Regions from separate parts of the Nonomuraea mangrovi genome, predicted to be linked through region 1. Evidence: riboswitches for the same ligand, from Rfam matches in the RefSeq annotation. Region 1 holds a riboswitch; the other holds the start of a gene.

Evidence for each region. A riboswitch is a leader RNA that binds a small molecule or an ion and turns the genes downstream of it on or off. The one in region 1 is predicted to bind guanidine.
Region 2: it holds a riboswitch for guanidine, as region 1 does, so the genes downstream of both, ACFSKW_RS06885 (MBL fold metallo-hydrolase) here and ACFSKW_RS11935 (DMT family transporter) in region 1, are expected to answer to the same signal.

The regions. Positions count from the first base shown of each region.
Region 1 covers NZ_JBHUFV010000017.1:69,407-77,210, reverse strand. Annotated here, with positions in the region: gene ACFSKW_RS11960 (molybdopterin-containing oxidoreductase family protein) at 1-1,632, shown strand, start outside; gene ACFSKW_RS11955 (GNAT family N-acetyltransferase) at 1,600-2,523, opposite strand; gene ACFSKW_RS11950 (hypothetical protein) at 2,609-3,049, shown strand; gene ACFSKW_RS11945 (SRPBCC family protein) at 3,046-3,513, opposite strand; gene ACFSKW_RS11940 (VOC family protein) at 3,510-3,896, opposite strand; gene ACFSKW_RS11935 (DMT family transporter) at 3,939-4,262, opposite strand; guanidine-III (ykkC-III) riboswitch at 4,283-4,343, opposite strand; gene ACFSKW_RS11930 (class I SAM-dependent methyltransferase) at 4,354-5,160, opposite strand; gene ACFSKW_RS11925 (acyl-CoA dehydrogenase) at 5,261-7,066, shown strand; gene ACFSKW_RS11920 (MBL fold metallo-hydrolase) at 7,193-7,804, shown strand, end outside.
Region 2 covers NZ_JBHUFV010000011.1:38,241-46,044, reverse strand. Annotated here, with positions in the region: gene ACFSKW_RS06905 (MerR family transcriptional regulator) at 65-439, opposite strand; gene ACFSKW_RS06900 (alpha/beta fold hydrolase) at 749-1,135, shown strand; gene ACFSKW_RS06895 (hypothetical protein) at 1,147-1,923, opposite strand; gene ACFSKW_RS06890 (ABC transporter permease) at 2,036-3,421, shown strand; guanidine-III (ykkC-III) riboswitch at 4,135-4,202, shown strand; gene ACFSKW_RS06885 (MBL fold metallo-hydrolase) at 4,216-5,094, shown strand; gene ACFSKW_RS06880 (PhzF family phenazine biosynthesis protein) at 5,166-6,086, shown strand; gene ACFSKW_RS06875 (AfsR/SARP family transcriptional regulator) at 6,060-7,804, opposite strand, start outside.

The sequences.
Region 1 (7,804 bases):
GGGCGCAGGTTCTGGAACGTGCTCGGCGCGTCCAAGCACGTGCTCAACATCTGCTCGGTCGCCGGCAGCCTGGGCCTGTCGCGCACCCAGGGCACCGCGGGCGGCATGGACCCGGAGGACTTCGCCCGGTCCAAGCTGATCATCCTGTGGGGCACGAACACGCTGACCAGCGGCCACCACCTGTGGAAGTTCATCCAGGACGGCCGCGCCGGCGGAGCCTACGTCGTGGCGATCGACCCGATCCGCACCAGGACGGCCGACCAGGCCGACGAGCACCTGGCGATCAGGCCCGGCACGGACGCCGCGCTGGCGCTGGGGCTGCTCAACGTGGTGCTGTCGGAGAACGCCCAGGACGAGGAGTACCTGGCCCAGCACACCGAGGGCTGGGAGGACTTCAGGGCCGAGATCATGGACTGGCCCGTCGAGCGGGCCGCCGAGGTCACCGGGATCCCGGCCGAGGCCGTCCACAGCCTGGGGATGAGGCTGGCGCACACCCGCCCCACGGCGATCCGCGCCACGATGGGCATCCAGCGGCACGAGGGCGGCGGCACCGCCATGCGGACGATCGCCTCCATCCCCGGTGTCACCGGCGACTGGCGCCACCCGGGCGGCGGCGTCGCCTACTCCACCAGCGACCACGTCCACCTGAACATCGACCGCCGCAACGATCTGCTGGCCCGGCCGGTCAAGACCAGGTTCATGACCCGGCTGGCCTCCGAGCTCGACGACGTGAAGTGCCTGTGGGTCTACATGGCCAACCCGATGGGCTCCACCTCCGACAGCAACAGGATCAGGCGTCAGTTGCTGAGAGAGGACCTGTTCACCGTCGTCATGGAGCAGTTCCCCACCGACACGGTCGACTACGCCGACATCGTGCTGCCGGCCACCATGCAGACCGAGCACATGGACCTGCACGCCGGATACGGCCACATGTACCTGATGTGGAACGAGCCCGCCGTCGCGCCCGCGGGCGAGGCCCTGTGCACCACGGAGACCTTCCGGCGTCTGGCCGCCCACATGGGCATGACCGAGCCCTCGCTGTACGACTCCGATCTGGAGCTGGCCGCGGAGCTGCTGTCCAGCGGCCATCCCTCCCTCGACGGCGTCACGCTCGACCGGCTGCGCAAGGAGGGGTGGGTACGGATGAGCTACCCCTCGCCGTTCAAGCCGTTCGCCGACGGGTTCCCCACCCCGTCGGGGAGGCTGCGCTTCCCCCGGCGCGGCAAGGCCTTCGTGCCCTCCCTGTCCTCCCGTACGGCGGGCGACAGGCTGACGCTGATCACGCCCGCCTCGCACACCTTCCTCAACACGACGTTCGGCAACAACCCCGAGCTGCTGCGCAGGGCCAAGGACCCCGTGATCCTGGTGAACCCCGCCGACGCGCAGGCCAGGGGCCTGTCCACTGGCCAGCGCGTCAGGGTGGTCAACCACAACGGCTACTTCCTCGCCGACGTGGAGGTCAGCGACCGCGTGGCCAAGGGCGTCGTGGCCAGCCCCAAGGGCAGATGGCCCAAGCACACCATCGGCGGATCGAACCCCAACGCCGTGGTGGACGAGCGCGACGCCGACATGGGCAAGGGCGCCGTCTACCACGACAACCTAGTCGAGCTCGAGCTTGAACCCCTCGTGTGACTGGGTGTAGCCGATGGAGCGGTAGAAGCGGTGGGCGTCCTCGCGCCTCTTGTCGGAGGTGAGCTGCACCATCGCGCACCCCCTGGCCCTGCCCTTGGCGTGCGCCCACTCCATCATCTTGCGGCCCCACCCCTGCCCTCGCAGGTGGCCGGCGACCCGCACCGCCTCGACCTGGAGGCGGGTGGCGCCGCGCCGGGAGATGCCGGGGATGTAGGTGAGCTGCATGGTGCCCACCACCTCGCCCTTCAGCTCCGCGACGATCAGCTCGTTGTTGGGGTCGGCGTCGATGGCCTCGAAGGCGGCCCTGTGCTCGTCGCCGTACTGTCCCGTCCTGGCCGCGGCGATCGGGTCGTCGAGGATGAGCGCCACTACGGCGGGCACGTCGGCGGCGCGTGCCGTACGGAAGACCAGGGAGTGCACGTAGTGCGACTCCATCAGGCCGGGGTTGGACGGCAGCGCCATGACCCTGCCGCTGGGCAGGAAGCCCTTACGGGCGTAGAGCGCGCGGGCGGCGGCGTTCGCGTCGACGGCCCACAGGCCGATCTCCTCGGCCTCACGGGCGCGGGCCCACGCGACGACCTCGTCGACCAGCCGCCCTGCCAGACCCGCGCCCCTGGCCTCCGGGGCGACCCACATCGACAGCAGGTGCACGTGGCCGGGGTGCTCCTCGAGGCCGCACACCAGCCCGGCGTCCTGGCCGTCGCCCACCGCCACGAACCAGACGGAGTCAGGGTTGGACAGGCGCTCGACCCATTTCTCCCGCGGGTAGGCGGCGTCCTTGTCGTAGGTGGATCCGAAGGCGTCGGGGGCGTCGGCCAGGGCGCGCAGCCTGAGGGCCCGCAGCCGGTCCGCGTCGTCGTCGCCAAGCCGCTCAAGAGTGAATTCCTGCATGCCCGCATCATGGCAGCCGGCCTCGGGGGACTCTCAGGGTGATTCCCCGATGTGGACAAGGGGTGCCGAAAGGCACTCTGGATACATGAACGAGCTCTCTCGACGCGAAGAACTGTCGTTGTCGGGCGCCGCGCTCCGTGGCGCCCCTTGGAAGGCCGCCGCCGTGGGCGGCGGTGCGGTGGCCGCCGTGAGCTTCGGCTTGGGCGCCATCACGGGGTCGGCCGACCTGTCGTGGGCTCTGGGCCTCGGCATCAGCCTGTTCGCCCTGATCGCGGCCATCGGCGCGGTCGCCAAACCGGAGGAGGGCGACAGGGTCACCAGGCAGGCGCGCAACTGGTCGCTGCGGCATCCGTGGAAGTTCGCGCTCCTGCCCGCGGGCATCACCGCGGTGCTGAGCTACCCCGTCCAGCTCGTGCTCGACGGCGAGGACATCTTCGGCGCCGCGTGGGACTCCCTGTGGAGCGGCGCGCTGGTGTACCTCATCGCGGGCATTCTGACGCTCACCATGAAGGGCAGGGCACGCTAGCCGCTCTCGGCGACGCGCTTCAACCCTTCGAGAGAGCGGCGCATGTTGGCGGCGTTGTGGGCGGCCCGATCGGCGACGTTGGTCGCGAGCCGCCCCACGACCAGCATGAACCTCCCCCTGGTGTCCCAGGTCTTCTGCTCCACGACGCAGCCCATCTCGCTGGGGGTGATGTCGAACCGCCAGACGGCGATGTCGAGCATCCCGCCGGCGCGGACGTGGTAGGCGAAGACGCGGCCAGGCTCGGCCGCGGTCACCGTGCAGACGGTCGACCAGCGGCGGGACCCGTTGCGGTTGCTGCCGCGGAACCTCGCGCCGCGCCGAGCCGAGCGCACCTCGCCGATCCAGCGGGCGCGCTCGCACTCGGCGTTCCATGCGCCCATGCCCTCCAGATCGGTCACCAGCTCGTAGACCCTCTCGGGCGGGGCGTCGATCTCGATGGACGCTGAGGCGCTGGGCTCACTCACGAGGACATTGTGTCCTTCTCCGCCTGCGAGCGACAGACGCAGAACTCGTTTCCCTCGGGGTCGTGCATGGTGACCCAGCCGGTGCCGTCAGGGTTGCGGTGGTCCTCGTGGACCTTCGCCCCGAGGCCGAGCAGGCGCTCGACCTCCTGGTCGCGGGTCCTTCCCTCGGTGCCGTTGACGTCGAGGTGGACCCTGTTCTTGACGGTCTTGCCCTCGGGCACCTGGATGAACAGCAGGAACGGATCCTGGTGGGTACGGATGGCGACCTCGGTGTCTCCGGGCTCGCACTCCCCCCACAGCGGCAGGCCGGTGGCGTTGCTCCACCAGGTGGCCAGCTCGTACGGGTCCGCCGCGTCGATGGTGACGGCGTGGATCTCAATCATGCGCCCACCCAATCGCCACATTCGTGAACGCGTCAAACCACGCTAGTGGCCCGCCCCCGCCAGGTTGAGGCCGACGACTCCGATGAGGATGAACGCGATCGAGCCCAGCTTGACGGCGGAGACGTCGTCGCCCATGAGCAGCATGCCGAGCGTGGCCGTGCCGACGGCACCGATGCCCGTCCACACCGCGTAGGCGGTGCCGACCTCGAGGCTCTTGAGCGCGAACGCGAGCGCGCCGAAGCTGAGGACGGCGAAGACGAGGAAGCTCACCGCCCACCAGACCTGGGAGAAGCCGTCGCTCATCTTGAGCGAGTAGGCCATCGCGACCTCGAGCAGGCCGGCGGCGACGAGAATGACCCAAGCCATGTGCACTCCTTTGTCGTAGGGGTGCGTCGTCTTGGCTTTCCGGGTACGGCGCGTCTCGTCCGGGAGCGGGTCGCTCACTCACTCCAACCGCTCAGGCGTCGTTCTGATTCCACCAGAGCGTGACCCACCGGTCGCGGGGCACCGGCCACATGCCCATCTCCATGGCCGTCGCGGCCACCTCGGGCGCCCGTGCGGGATCGAGGCAGGCTCGGTGGCAGACGCTGGCGGCCAGCTCCTCGATCGTGGCGAAACGCTCGATGGGCGCCTCCCGCTCCTCCACCCGCACGTCGAAGCCGAGCGCGGCGGCCAGGGCCACCGCGTCCTCGGCGATCGGCCTGACCGGGCGCCGCACACCGTGGAAGTGCTCCCACAGCGGGCTCATCCAGCTCATGGGATGGCGGTGCGGCAGCTCGATGACGACTCTGCGGGTGGCGTGGGAGTCGAGGGCGCGCAGGAAGGCGGCCAGATCGGGCACGTTGTAGACCACGTGCGCGGCCACCACGACGTCGGCCTTGCCCGCCTTCGCCTCGACCTGCGGCCAGTTGCCCTCGATCGTCGTCGCGTGGACGCCCGCCTTGTCGGCGCGCACGGTGAACTCGGCGAGCATCGCGGCCGAGGTGTCCACGGCGACCAGCTCGCCGAGCCTGCCGGCCAGCGGGAGGGAGGCGGCCCCCGTCCCCGATCCCACGTCGAGCAGCGTCCCACCCTCCGGCAGCGCCTCGGCCACCCTTGCCAGGGTCGGTCCTTCGGGTTCGGCCACCGCACGGTCGGTCCTGGCCGCGAAACGGGCGGGCGAGTGCCCCCACGGGTCCACGGGCGCCTTCGCCAGGATCTCCGGCGGGATGGCCCACGACTCCAGGTTCTGCCGCCACCGTTCGTTCAACGCCTCGGCATTCATGTGTCGAGGGTAAGTGCTTAGCAGAGGTTACCCGCGGGTAGCATTCAGAGTAAGGTTACTCGCCAGTACTAAACGCCCCCGGTTCTAGGAGAGAGCAGCCATGGGCCACTACAAGAGCAACGTGCGGGATCTGGAGTTCAACCTCTTCGAGGTCTTCGGTCGCCGCGACATCCTCGGTAACGGCCCGTTCTCGGAAGTGGACGAGGACGTCGCCCGCAGCATCCTGGACGAGGTCAACAGGCTCGCCACGGGTGTGCTGGCCGACTCCTTCGAGGAGGGTGACCGCACGCCGCCGGTCTTCGACCCCGCCACCTCGACGGTGACCGTACCCGATGGTGTGAAGAAGTCCTTCAAGGCCCTCGTCGAGGGCGGCTGGGCGCACCTCGACCTGCCGGCCGAGCTCGGCGGGCCCGGCATCCCCCGGACGCTGGCCTGGTCCACCGCCGAGATGGTGCTCGGCGCCAACCCCGCCCTCTACATGTACGCCGCGGGCCCCAACTTCGCCTACACGCTGTGGAAGCTCGGCACCCCCGACCAGAAGCGGTTCGCCGAGCTGGCGATCGAGAACAACTGGGGCGCCACCATGGTGCTGACCGAGCCCGACGCGGGCTCCGACGTCGGCGCGGGGCGCGCCCGCGCGATCCAGCAGCCCGACGGCACCTGGCACCTCGAGGGCGTCAAGCGTTTCATCACCAGCGCCGAGCACGACATGGCCGACAACATCTTCCACCTGGTGCTGGCCAGGCCCGAGGGCGCGGGCACGGGCACCAAGGGCCTGTCGATGTTCCTGGTTCCGAAGTACCACGTGAACCTGGACGACGGCGCGCTCGGCGAGCGCAACGGCGTCTACGTCACCAACGTCGAGAAGAAGATGGGCCTCAAGGTCTCCACGACCTGCGAGCTGACCTTCGGCGACAAGCACCCGGCCATCGGCACCCTCGTCGGCGACGTGCACGAGGGCATCAAGCAGATGTTCATGGTGATCGAGCACGCCAGGATGATGGTCGGCACCAAGGCCATCGCCACCCTGTCCACCGGCTACCTGAACGCGCTGGAGTACGCCAAGTCCCGCGTCCAGGGTGCGGACCTGATCAAGATGGCCGACAAGTCCGCGCCGCGGGTGACCATCACGCACCACCCCGACGTGCGGCGCGAGCTGATGCTGCAGAAGTCGTACGCCGAGGGCATGCGGGCCCTGGTCCTCTACACGGCCACCTTCCAGGACGAGCTCCTGATCAACCCGGGTGACAAGCACGCCGAGGCGATGAACGACCTGCTGCTCCCGGTGGTCAAGGGAGTGGGCTCCGAGCGCTCCTACGAGCTCCTCTCGCGCTCGCTGCAGACGCTGGGCGGCTCCGGATACCTGCAGGACTACCCGATCGAGCAGTACATCCGCGACGCGAAGATCGACTCCCTGTACGAGGGGACGACCGCGATCCAGGGCCTCGACCTGTTCTTCCGCAAGATCCTGCGCAACCAGGGCGCGGCGGTGGGCTCGCTGCTGACCGAGATCAACGCCTTCGCCGCCTCCGAGGCGGGCAACGGCAGGCTCAAGCAGGAGCGCAAGCTGCTCGCCCAGGCCGCCGCCGAGGTCAAGGCCATGGGCGACACGATGGCGGGCTGGGCGCTCGGCTCGCTGGAGTCGCCGCGCGAGATCTACAAGGTCGGGCTCAACAGCACGCGCTTCCTGCTGGCGCTGGGTGACCTGATCATCGGCTGGCTGCTGCTGCGCCAGGCGGAGGTCGCGCTGACCAGGCTCGCCGAGGGCGAGGACGCCTTCTACCAGGGCAAGGTGGCCGGCGCGTCGTTCTTCGCGACGACCGTGCTGCCGCGCATCGCGGCCGAGCTGGCGGTGCTGGAGAGCACCGGCCTCGACCTGATGGACCTGCCCGAAGAGGCGTTCTAGACCACCTGCTCCCGCGGCAGGTCCGGAAGACCGTCCACCCGTCCTGGTGGGCGGTCTTCCGTCTGCATGTCGCGGGGCGCACGACGGCCATGGCCGCGGGACGCGCCGCGGGATAGCGTCGCGGGCATGTCACCACGTGTCGAAGAGGTCTCCGACGGCGTCTACGCCTACATCCAGCCCGACGGGAGCTGGTGGATCAACAACACCGGGTTCATGGCCGGGCGCAGGGGCGTCATCTCCGTCGACGCCTGCTCCACCGAGCGCCGTACCCGCGCCTACCGCGACGCGATCGCCAAGATCTCCGACCGGCCGATCACCACACTCGTCAACACCCACCACCACGGCGACCACACCTTCGGCAACCACCTGTTCCCCGAGGCGACGATCGTGGCGCACGAGCGGACCCGCGAGCAGATCATCGCCGACGGGGTGCCCACCTACCTGGGCGCCTGGTCACCGGACGTCGAGTGGGGCACGCTCGACCCGGTGCCGCCGTTCCTCACCTACACCGACGGCGTCACCCTCTACTCCGACGACCTGCGCTGCGAGGTCAGGCACGTCGGGTTCGCCGCGCACACCACCAACGACTCCTACGTGTGGATCCCCTCGCGCAAGGTGCTCTTCTCGGGCGACCTGGTGTTCAACGGCGGCACGCCGTTCGTGCTGATGGGCTCGGTGGCCGGCGCGCTGTCGGCGCTCGACCAACTGGAGGAGCTCGGCGCGGAGACGATCGTCCCG
Region 2 (7,804 bases), on a different contig from region 1:
TACCTGTTCTGCCACAAGAGGAAAACCTCTAGTCCACATTGTAGATAAGCTTGCGGTCGAATTGTCAACTAACTTCCGGGCGACCCTCTGCCGGATCGGCTGCCACGGCCTCGGACGCGGCGGCCTCGAGGCCACGCGCCAGATCCTGGAGTCGGCCGATGTGGGCGCGGGCGACTGCCAGTTCGTCCTCCAGCGACAGGATCCGCATCGTGGAGGCCAGGGAGTGGCCCTGGTCGAACAGTTCCCTGATGCGCGTCACAAAGAGAAGCTGTCGACGGCTGTAGCGGCGATGCCCGCCGGTCGATCGGCCCGGCCGTACGGCCCCGGCGGCGTCCAGGCCGCGCAGGAACGCCTGCTGCACGCCGAGCACCTGGGCGGCCTGACCGGTGGTGTAGGCGGGATAGTCCGGGTCGTCGAGCCGTTCGATCAACGTGATCACTTCCAGTCGTGGCCTGCCGCCAAGTCCACCGAGGAGGGGGTTGACAGATTCTTGCAGTAGTGGCTATAGAATAAGTGTATCGGTCGATGACCTGGCGGCGCTATCAATGGTTTCCGGGGAGAGATCGAGATGCGGGACCTGGATACGCGGCGCGTGGACGGTAAGTTCGCAGAGCTGATCTGTGCCGACGATCAGTGGTTGCGCGAGACGTTCGACGCCCTGATCGCGGCGAGCTATGGGCCTGTACCGCTTCAAAATCCATCGCGTAGGGCTTGAGCTGGGCGTTCTCCGGAGCGGCTACGGGGCTCGGTGGTACTCGTTGATCAGCCCGCCAAGCACCTTCCGGCGTTCGATCCGCCCTTCCAGCGGCCCGGTGACGGCGACGCTTACATCGACCCCGCCCACTTCCACCGCCTGTGCGCCCAGGATCTGCCGCACAGCACCACCGGCGTCATGGCCGCGACCCAGCGTCCCGGCGCCCTTGCCGCGCTCGTCACCCCGTCCGGGCCTCCGGCCTGGAAGACGGTGCCAAGCTGGTTCCTCGTTGCCAAGCAGGACCGCATCATCCCCCCGCAGGCCGAACGCGCCATGGCCAAGCGGGCCAAGGCCACCACCGTCGAGATCGACAGCTCGCACGTCGCGATGCTGAGCCACCCCGACGCGGTCACGCGGCTGATCCTGAAGGCCGCCCGCTAAGGGCTTGTGATCTACAGTTGGATCTTGTTGTGGCGGAGCCAACGTTTCCAGTAGTGGCTGCTGCGGGCGCGGGCCTGGTGAGCGCGTCGATGGTGTGACCAGGCCAGGGCGCGTTGCAGGATTTGGTCGATGGGGCGGGTGGCGGCGCTGGTCAGGTGTGCCAGGAGACGGCGGATCTCGGCGGCCACCAGAATGTACTGACGCTGCCCGTTCAGAGTGACGGTCTCGATGAAATCGCAAGCCAGCAGCGCGTCGGCTTGCGAGCGCAGGAAGTCCGCCCACGTGAGCGACGCTCGTTCAGGGGACGGGTCTATGCCTTCCTGCTTGAGGATCTCCCAGACGGTGGACGGCGCGATTTTGATGCCGAGGGTGGCGAGTTCGCCGTGCACTCGCCGGTAACCCCACGAGGGGTTCTCTCGGACCAGCCGTAGAACGAGCACGCGGATGGATCGCACGGTGGGCGGACGCCCCGGCCGCTTCCTCTGACAAGTGCGAGCGTGGCTCTGCTTGAGCAGATCGCGGTGCCAGCGCAGGACGGTATCCGGACGCACGAGGAGCCGCAGTCGGCGTAGGACCTCGCGCGGTAACGATGACAGGAGCGCGGCCAGGAAGGCTCGGTCCTCGGGAGCGAACGTCACCTTGGTGTCGGCGCCGAGCTGCCGTTCAAGAATGGTGATCTGGTGGCGCAAGGCGAGGATCTCGACGTCCTTGTCTCGATCTCCCAGCGGTAGCAATCGCAGCGCGGCAAAGGCGTTCGTGACGGTCAGGTAGGCCAGGCTAAGAAGCACAAGTGATCATCTTGCCGAGGCTCTGTCCCTTCCGAGAGCCAGAGCCGGCGCACGTCGGGATCAGTCAGGCAAGCCGGATGGCCTGCACGGATGACATTATCGGCAGTGACACATGCGCGGCCCCATCTACGACGCGAGCGTCGGCGGCCTGACCGCCTGGACGCTCGGTTCGTCCCTCGCGCTGATCGGCGGGCTGATCAGCATCCTGCTGATGATCAGGCACACCAGGGTCGAGGAAGAGACCGGCCGGCGCGAGCTGCTGGCCTCGGGTGTCGTCAGCCGCCACGCCCCGCTGGCCGCCGCGCTCGCGGTCGTGCTGGCCGCCAACCTGCTGCTGGGCCTGCTGTCGGTGCCCGCTCTGGTCGCGGACGGCCTGCCCGCGGGTTCCTCACTGCTGTTCGGGCTGTCCATCGCCGCGGGCGGCTGGGCGTTCGCGGCCGTGGCCGCCCTCACCGCGCAGCTCACCGCGTCATCCGGTACGGGACGCGGCTTCGCGATCGCCGTCGGCGGCCTGCTGTTCGCGCTGCGCTCGCTGGCCGACGTCGGCGGCATCGGCTGGCTCGCCTGGCTGTCACCGTTCAGCTGGGTCCGGCTGACCAAACCTTACGCCGGCGACCAGTGGTGGGTGCTGGGGCTGGTCGCGGTGTTCGTCACCGCCGTGGCGGCGGCCGCGTTCGAGCTGTCCACGCGGCGTGACGTGGCCGGCGGTCTGGTTGCCGCCCGTCCCGGACCCGCCACCGGGGCGCTGTCGGGCACGTTCGGCCTGGCCGCTCGCCTGCACCGGGGCACGCTCGCAGGCTTCGCGATCGGCTTCGGCCTGCTGGGCGCCCTGCTCGGCGTGTCAGCGCGGGGGCTGGACGCCCAGTTGGACACGCCGCAGCTCCAGGAGCTCGCCGCGACCGTCGGCGGCGCCGACGCCCGCGTCTCGGATGTGTTCTTCACGTTCGTGATGTACGTGCTCAGCCAGCTCGTCACGGGAGCGGCGCTGGTGTCGGCACTGCGCGCCCGTGGCGAGGAGGCGGCGGGCCGGGCCGAGCTGCTGCTGTCCACCCCTGTCGGCCGGCTGCGCTGGGCGCTGAGCCACCTGGTGTTCGCCATTGTGGGCCCGGTGCTGCTGCTGGCCGCGCTGGGCGCGGCGGCGGGGCTCGCCTACGACGGCGATGTGGCCCGCGTCGCCGGGGCCACGCTGGCCTACCTGCCCGCGGTCTGGACCGTGGTCGGTATCGCGACGCTGCTGTTCGGCATGCTGCCACGGCTGGCGGCGGCCGCGAGCTGGACCGTGCTCGGCCTCTTCCTGGTCGTGGATCTGCTGGCGGAGTTCAAGCTCGCCACCGGGATCGTCCTCAACCTGTCGCCGTTCGTGCACGTGCCGGCGATGTTGCTGGACGGCGTCTCATCACCGGTGGCACCGCTGCTGGGGCTGACTGTTGTGGCCGTCACCCTGGCCACGGCGGGGCTGGCGTTCCTGCGCCGCCGCGACCTGATGCCCTCTGTCTGAACGCTCCCGTAGAGGCGCTGCTGGCCGACATCGACAAGGACCACGATGCCGAGTTCACCGCCACGCTGACCGCCGCAGTGACGCTGTGGCGGTCGGGCTCAGGGGTGCACGGCACGCCGCCCGACCGCGCTGCTCGGCTAGCTTGGCGTGAACCGGGCAGGCCAGCTCTCCAGGGAGGCATTCCAGGCAGGTCAACCAGCATGCCGTACAAGTTCGTCTGATCGCACGGTTGCCCGTCTTCGATCTCGTCGATCCACTCCTCATCGGCGCCGCCGCGGATCAGCTCGCAGACGCTACCGAAGCGGGTCGTTCGACGGCGGGCTGGTCACCGCAGGCGCTGACGAGCATGAGCGCGATCAGACCTGCCGCGGTGACGCCTGGGCGCGGGAGCATATCGTTAATCATCTTGGGCGTCGGCATCCGGGTCAATGCCGTCCGCGAACCGGGAGGAAGGGCCGGCGCAGTCCACTGCGTGGCGGCGCCCGCCATCCCTGCAGGGCGAGCCTAGGGACTGGTGCCCCAGGCTTCGAACTCGTAGATGCGGGTCCGAAGGTGACGTGATGGAGCAGGATGCGCTGCTGGCCGCTGATCATCAGCACCTGCGCGGCGTAGAGGCGTCGCGGATCCTCAAACACTGCTTTGCCGCGGCGACAGGCACCCAGGACAATCCACGGCGGCGAAGAGTAGCTGATCGCTGTCGTGGTACCGTCGCCGCGGAAGCCCGTACGTGCTTGCCCCGGACGAGATGTGCGCCGTACCCGGCCCGCTAAGACGACGCACTCGAAGGAGACGTCATGGATGCGGGCATTCCCCTGGTCGATTTCACTGGAGTGACTCCCCAGCCTCGTGCGCTGGATGTCCGGTGGATTCACGGCTCACCGTCGGCCAAGCACAACACCGATCCGGACATCCAGGTCCATGCGTACGACGAGCACACGTTCATCCTGCGGCAGAACATGGCGATCGACTACGAGGCGCCGTTCTTGTTCCTGCTGTTCGGAAACGCGCGGGCGGTGTTGATCGACACCGGTGCCACGGCATCCGCCCAGTTCTTTCCCTTGCTCCAGGTGGTCGATGAGCTCGTCGCCGGCTGGCTCGCCCGCCACCCCCGGGAGGAGTACCACCTGCTGGTGCTGCACACCCACCCGCATGGCGACCACGTCGCGGGCGACGATCAGTTCACCGACCGCCCCGACACCACGGTGGTCGGCGCGGACCTGGTCACCGCCTGGGAGTACTTCGGGTTCGGCAAGGATCCCGACGCCGTGGCGCAGGTCGACCTGGGCGACCGCGTGTTGGAGTGCCTGGCCGCCCCGGGCCACCACGAGGCGGCGGTCACGTTCTACGACCGGTGGACCGGGTTCCTGCTCACTGGCGACACGGTCTACCCGGGTCGTCTCTACATCCAGGACTGGTCGGCCTTCGCCCAGACCATCGACCGCCTGATCGACTTTTCTGACCGCCGACCCGTCACCCACGTCCTCGGCTGCCACATCGAGATGACCAGGCAGCCAGGCGTGGACTACCCGATCCGCACCACCTACCAGCCCGACGAGCCCCCACTGCAGATGACCACCGGGCACCTGCACGAGATCCGTGCGGCGATCAAGGAGATCGGCGACCGGCCCAGCCGGCGTGCCTACCCCCTCTTCATCCTCTGGCCGAACGCATGAGCCGCAGGAACGCATCGGACCCCCTGCCCGATGCCACCTCGTCCCCGGCCGCGATGCCTGTGGGCCGGCCGGTGACGCTGCCGCACCGGACCTCCGTCGTGTTCGGCTCGGCCTTCGTCGACATCCGCGATCCGCACAGCGGGCTTGGCAACCCCTTCGCCGTCGTCATGGGCGCCGACGTCGGGACCTGGGACGTGGGACAGCGCCAGGCGCTGGCCCGCCGCACCGGTACTCCCGAAACCGTGTTCATCGACGCCGTCCGCGAACCGCGCGCGCCAGACGGCCCCTACGGGTACGAGCTCCACCTCACTGTCCTGACCCCGACCGGCAGAGCACTCGGCGCGTGCGCCCACGGCTTCATCGGCGCCGCACACACGCTCGCCGAGACCGGGCTCACCAAGCCAGGCCACGACCTCCTGATCACCACGTCGACCGGAGGCTCCGCACGCGCCTCGCTTCCCCGTGCCCGAAAGGTCATGCTGCACTTCGTCTCCCAGGAGCCCCGGATTGCGCACGGCCACGAACAGGCACTGGAGAAGATCTTCCACCTGCCACTGCCATCTCTGGCCGACGGCCTGCCGATCCTGTCCGTCGGATCACCCAAACTGACCATCGAAGTGACACCCGCCACCTTCGCGCGACTGCGCGGGAAACTGAACAGTGTGAACTACGACCGGTTGATGGCCCTGCAGCGCGAACTGGACATCAACGGAATCCACATGTTCTGCCGCAACAGCACCACATCGTTGCCCGAACACGTGATCCAGGTGAACGCGTACCTCGGCCGGAACCTCGTCGTGGACCGGGCCACCGGTGTCTCGAGCGCGGCCCAGGTCAGCGCCGACCCGCACGTCAGCGACGGCCAGGAGCTGCAGATCGCCCAGTACACCCGGGCCGGCCGCTCGGCGGTCCTCACCTTGACCAAAGGGAAGAGCCGCAACGTCTGCGTGGGTGGCGCCGCATTCCTAGTCGACCACCACACGCCGCAGTGAGGCATCCAGAACTTCCGCATGTGCGACCGCGGCGGCGCCGAGTTGCCGCCAATCCACGTCGGTACCTATCAGGCGGCCGCGGGCGAACTCGCGGGCAAAGGCGTCCGCCCCTATGGCGCGCTGGACGGCGGCCGCGATTCGGTCGACGTCACCCCGCTCGCCCGCTGGCAACGGAGCCCTCACTGAGTCACGGGCTGCTGAGCCGGCACCCAGGAGGCGGGCCGCCGTCCGGTGGTCGCCCTCGCCCACGTATGCTCCTGCCAGCCCTTCCAAGGCGAGCGCCACGGCGCGCTGGTCTCCAGTGGTTAGGGCGGCTTCCAGCCCTTCCCGGTGCAGGTCGAAGGCCATGCCGGGGTCTCCGCGGAGCTCGGCGACGAAGCCCAGTTCGGCCAGGATGAGCGCGGTGCCTGGATCGCCTCGCCACTGGCGGCACCAGTCCAGCCAGGCACGCAGATGCCGCTCTGCGGTGTCGAGGTCACCGCGTCGCCTGGCGGCGAGGCCCAAGCCCACCTCTGCGAACTGCTCCGTGCGGGTGTTCAGTTGGTCGGCGGCCAGCCGCCTGGCCCGCTCGTGGTACTGGTCGGCCTCGGCGTACGAGCCAGTGAGCAAGGCGATCCGGCCCAGCATGGCGAGGCTGTCGGCGACCTGGGGCCAGAGCCGGAGGTCTTCGGCGACGTCCAGGGCATCGCGGTGCAGGGCGCGGGCGCGCTCGTAGTCGCCGCTGATCTGGGCGAGGAAGCCGAGGAGGTGCGTGGCCTGCAGCAATCCCCAGCGGTCGCCTTGCTCGCGGAAGAGCGCCAGGCTCTGCTCGGCGTCGCGGCCGGCCGCGTCCAGGTCGTGCACAGCGGTATGGGAGGCGTGGACGCTCAGCGCCGCAGCAATTCCCCACTTGTCGTCCAGCGCGCGGAACGTCGTGAGCGCCCGGCTCGCCAGGCCCAGGCTGACGGACGGGTCGTCGAAGCCGGAGTGGGCCAGGCTGAGGAGCCATTGCGCCTCGGCACGGGCCCGCGGGTCGGCGATCCGAGCGCAGAGCTCGTCGAGGTGCCCCGGCGAGACCGCCGCGGGCTGATCGCGGATCAGCAGGCTCACGCCGGCGTGCCAAGCGGCGGCCACGGCCCGCGCTTCCTGGTCGCCGCCGAGCGTCAGCGCCAGCTCCAGTGAGCGGCGGGCCTCGCCGAGGCGGCCGCGCAGGAACCAGTACCAGGACAGCGCGGTCACGAGCCGAAGCGCCCGGTCCGCGGCGCGCCGCCGTACCGCATCGTCCAGCGCCGAGCGCAGGTTGGCGGCCTCGGCATCGAGGAGGCGCAGCCAGTGCCCCTGGTCGGGGCCGTGAAGGAACGGCCGGGCGCATACGGCCAGCGCGGTGTAGTACGCCCCGTGCCGCTCCCGCACGGCCTCCGGCTCTCCAGCCTCGTCGAGGCGCTCCAGGCAGTAGGCCTGTACGGACTCCAGCAGCCGGTACCGGCCGTGGCTCACGACCACCAGGGATCGGTCCACCAGCCGCGCCAGCAGGCCGAGCACCTCCCAGGAGCGGACGCCGTCTCCCGCGCAGACCGTCTCGGCCGCCTCCAGCGTGCAACCGTCGGCGTGGACGGCGAGCCGACGCAGGACGGCACGTTCGGAGCCGGTGAGCGGCTCCCAACTCCAGTCGATCATGGCGCGGAGCGTTTGTTGCCGCAGCGGGGCGCCGCGCCGGCCCGCGTCCAGCAGGTGGAAGC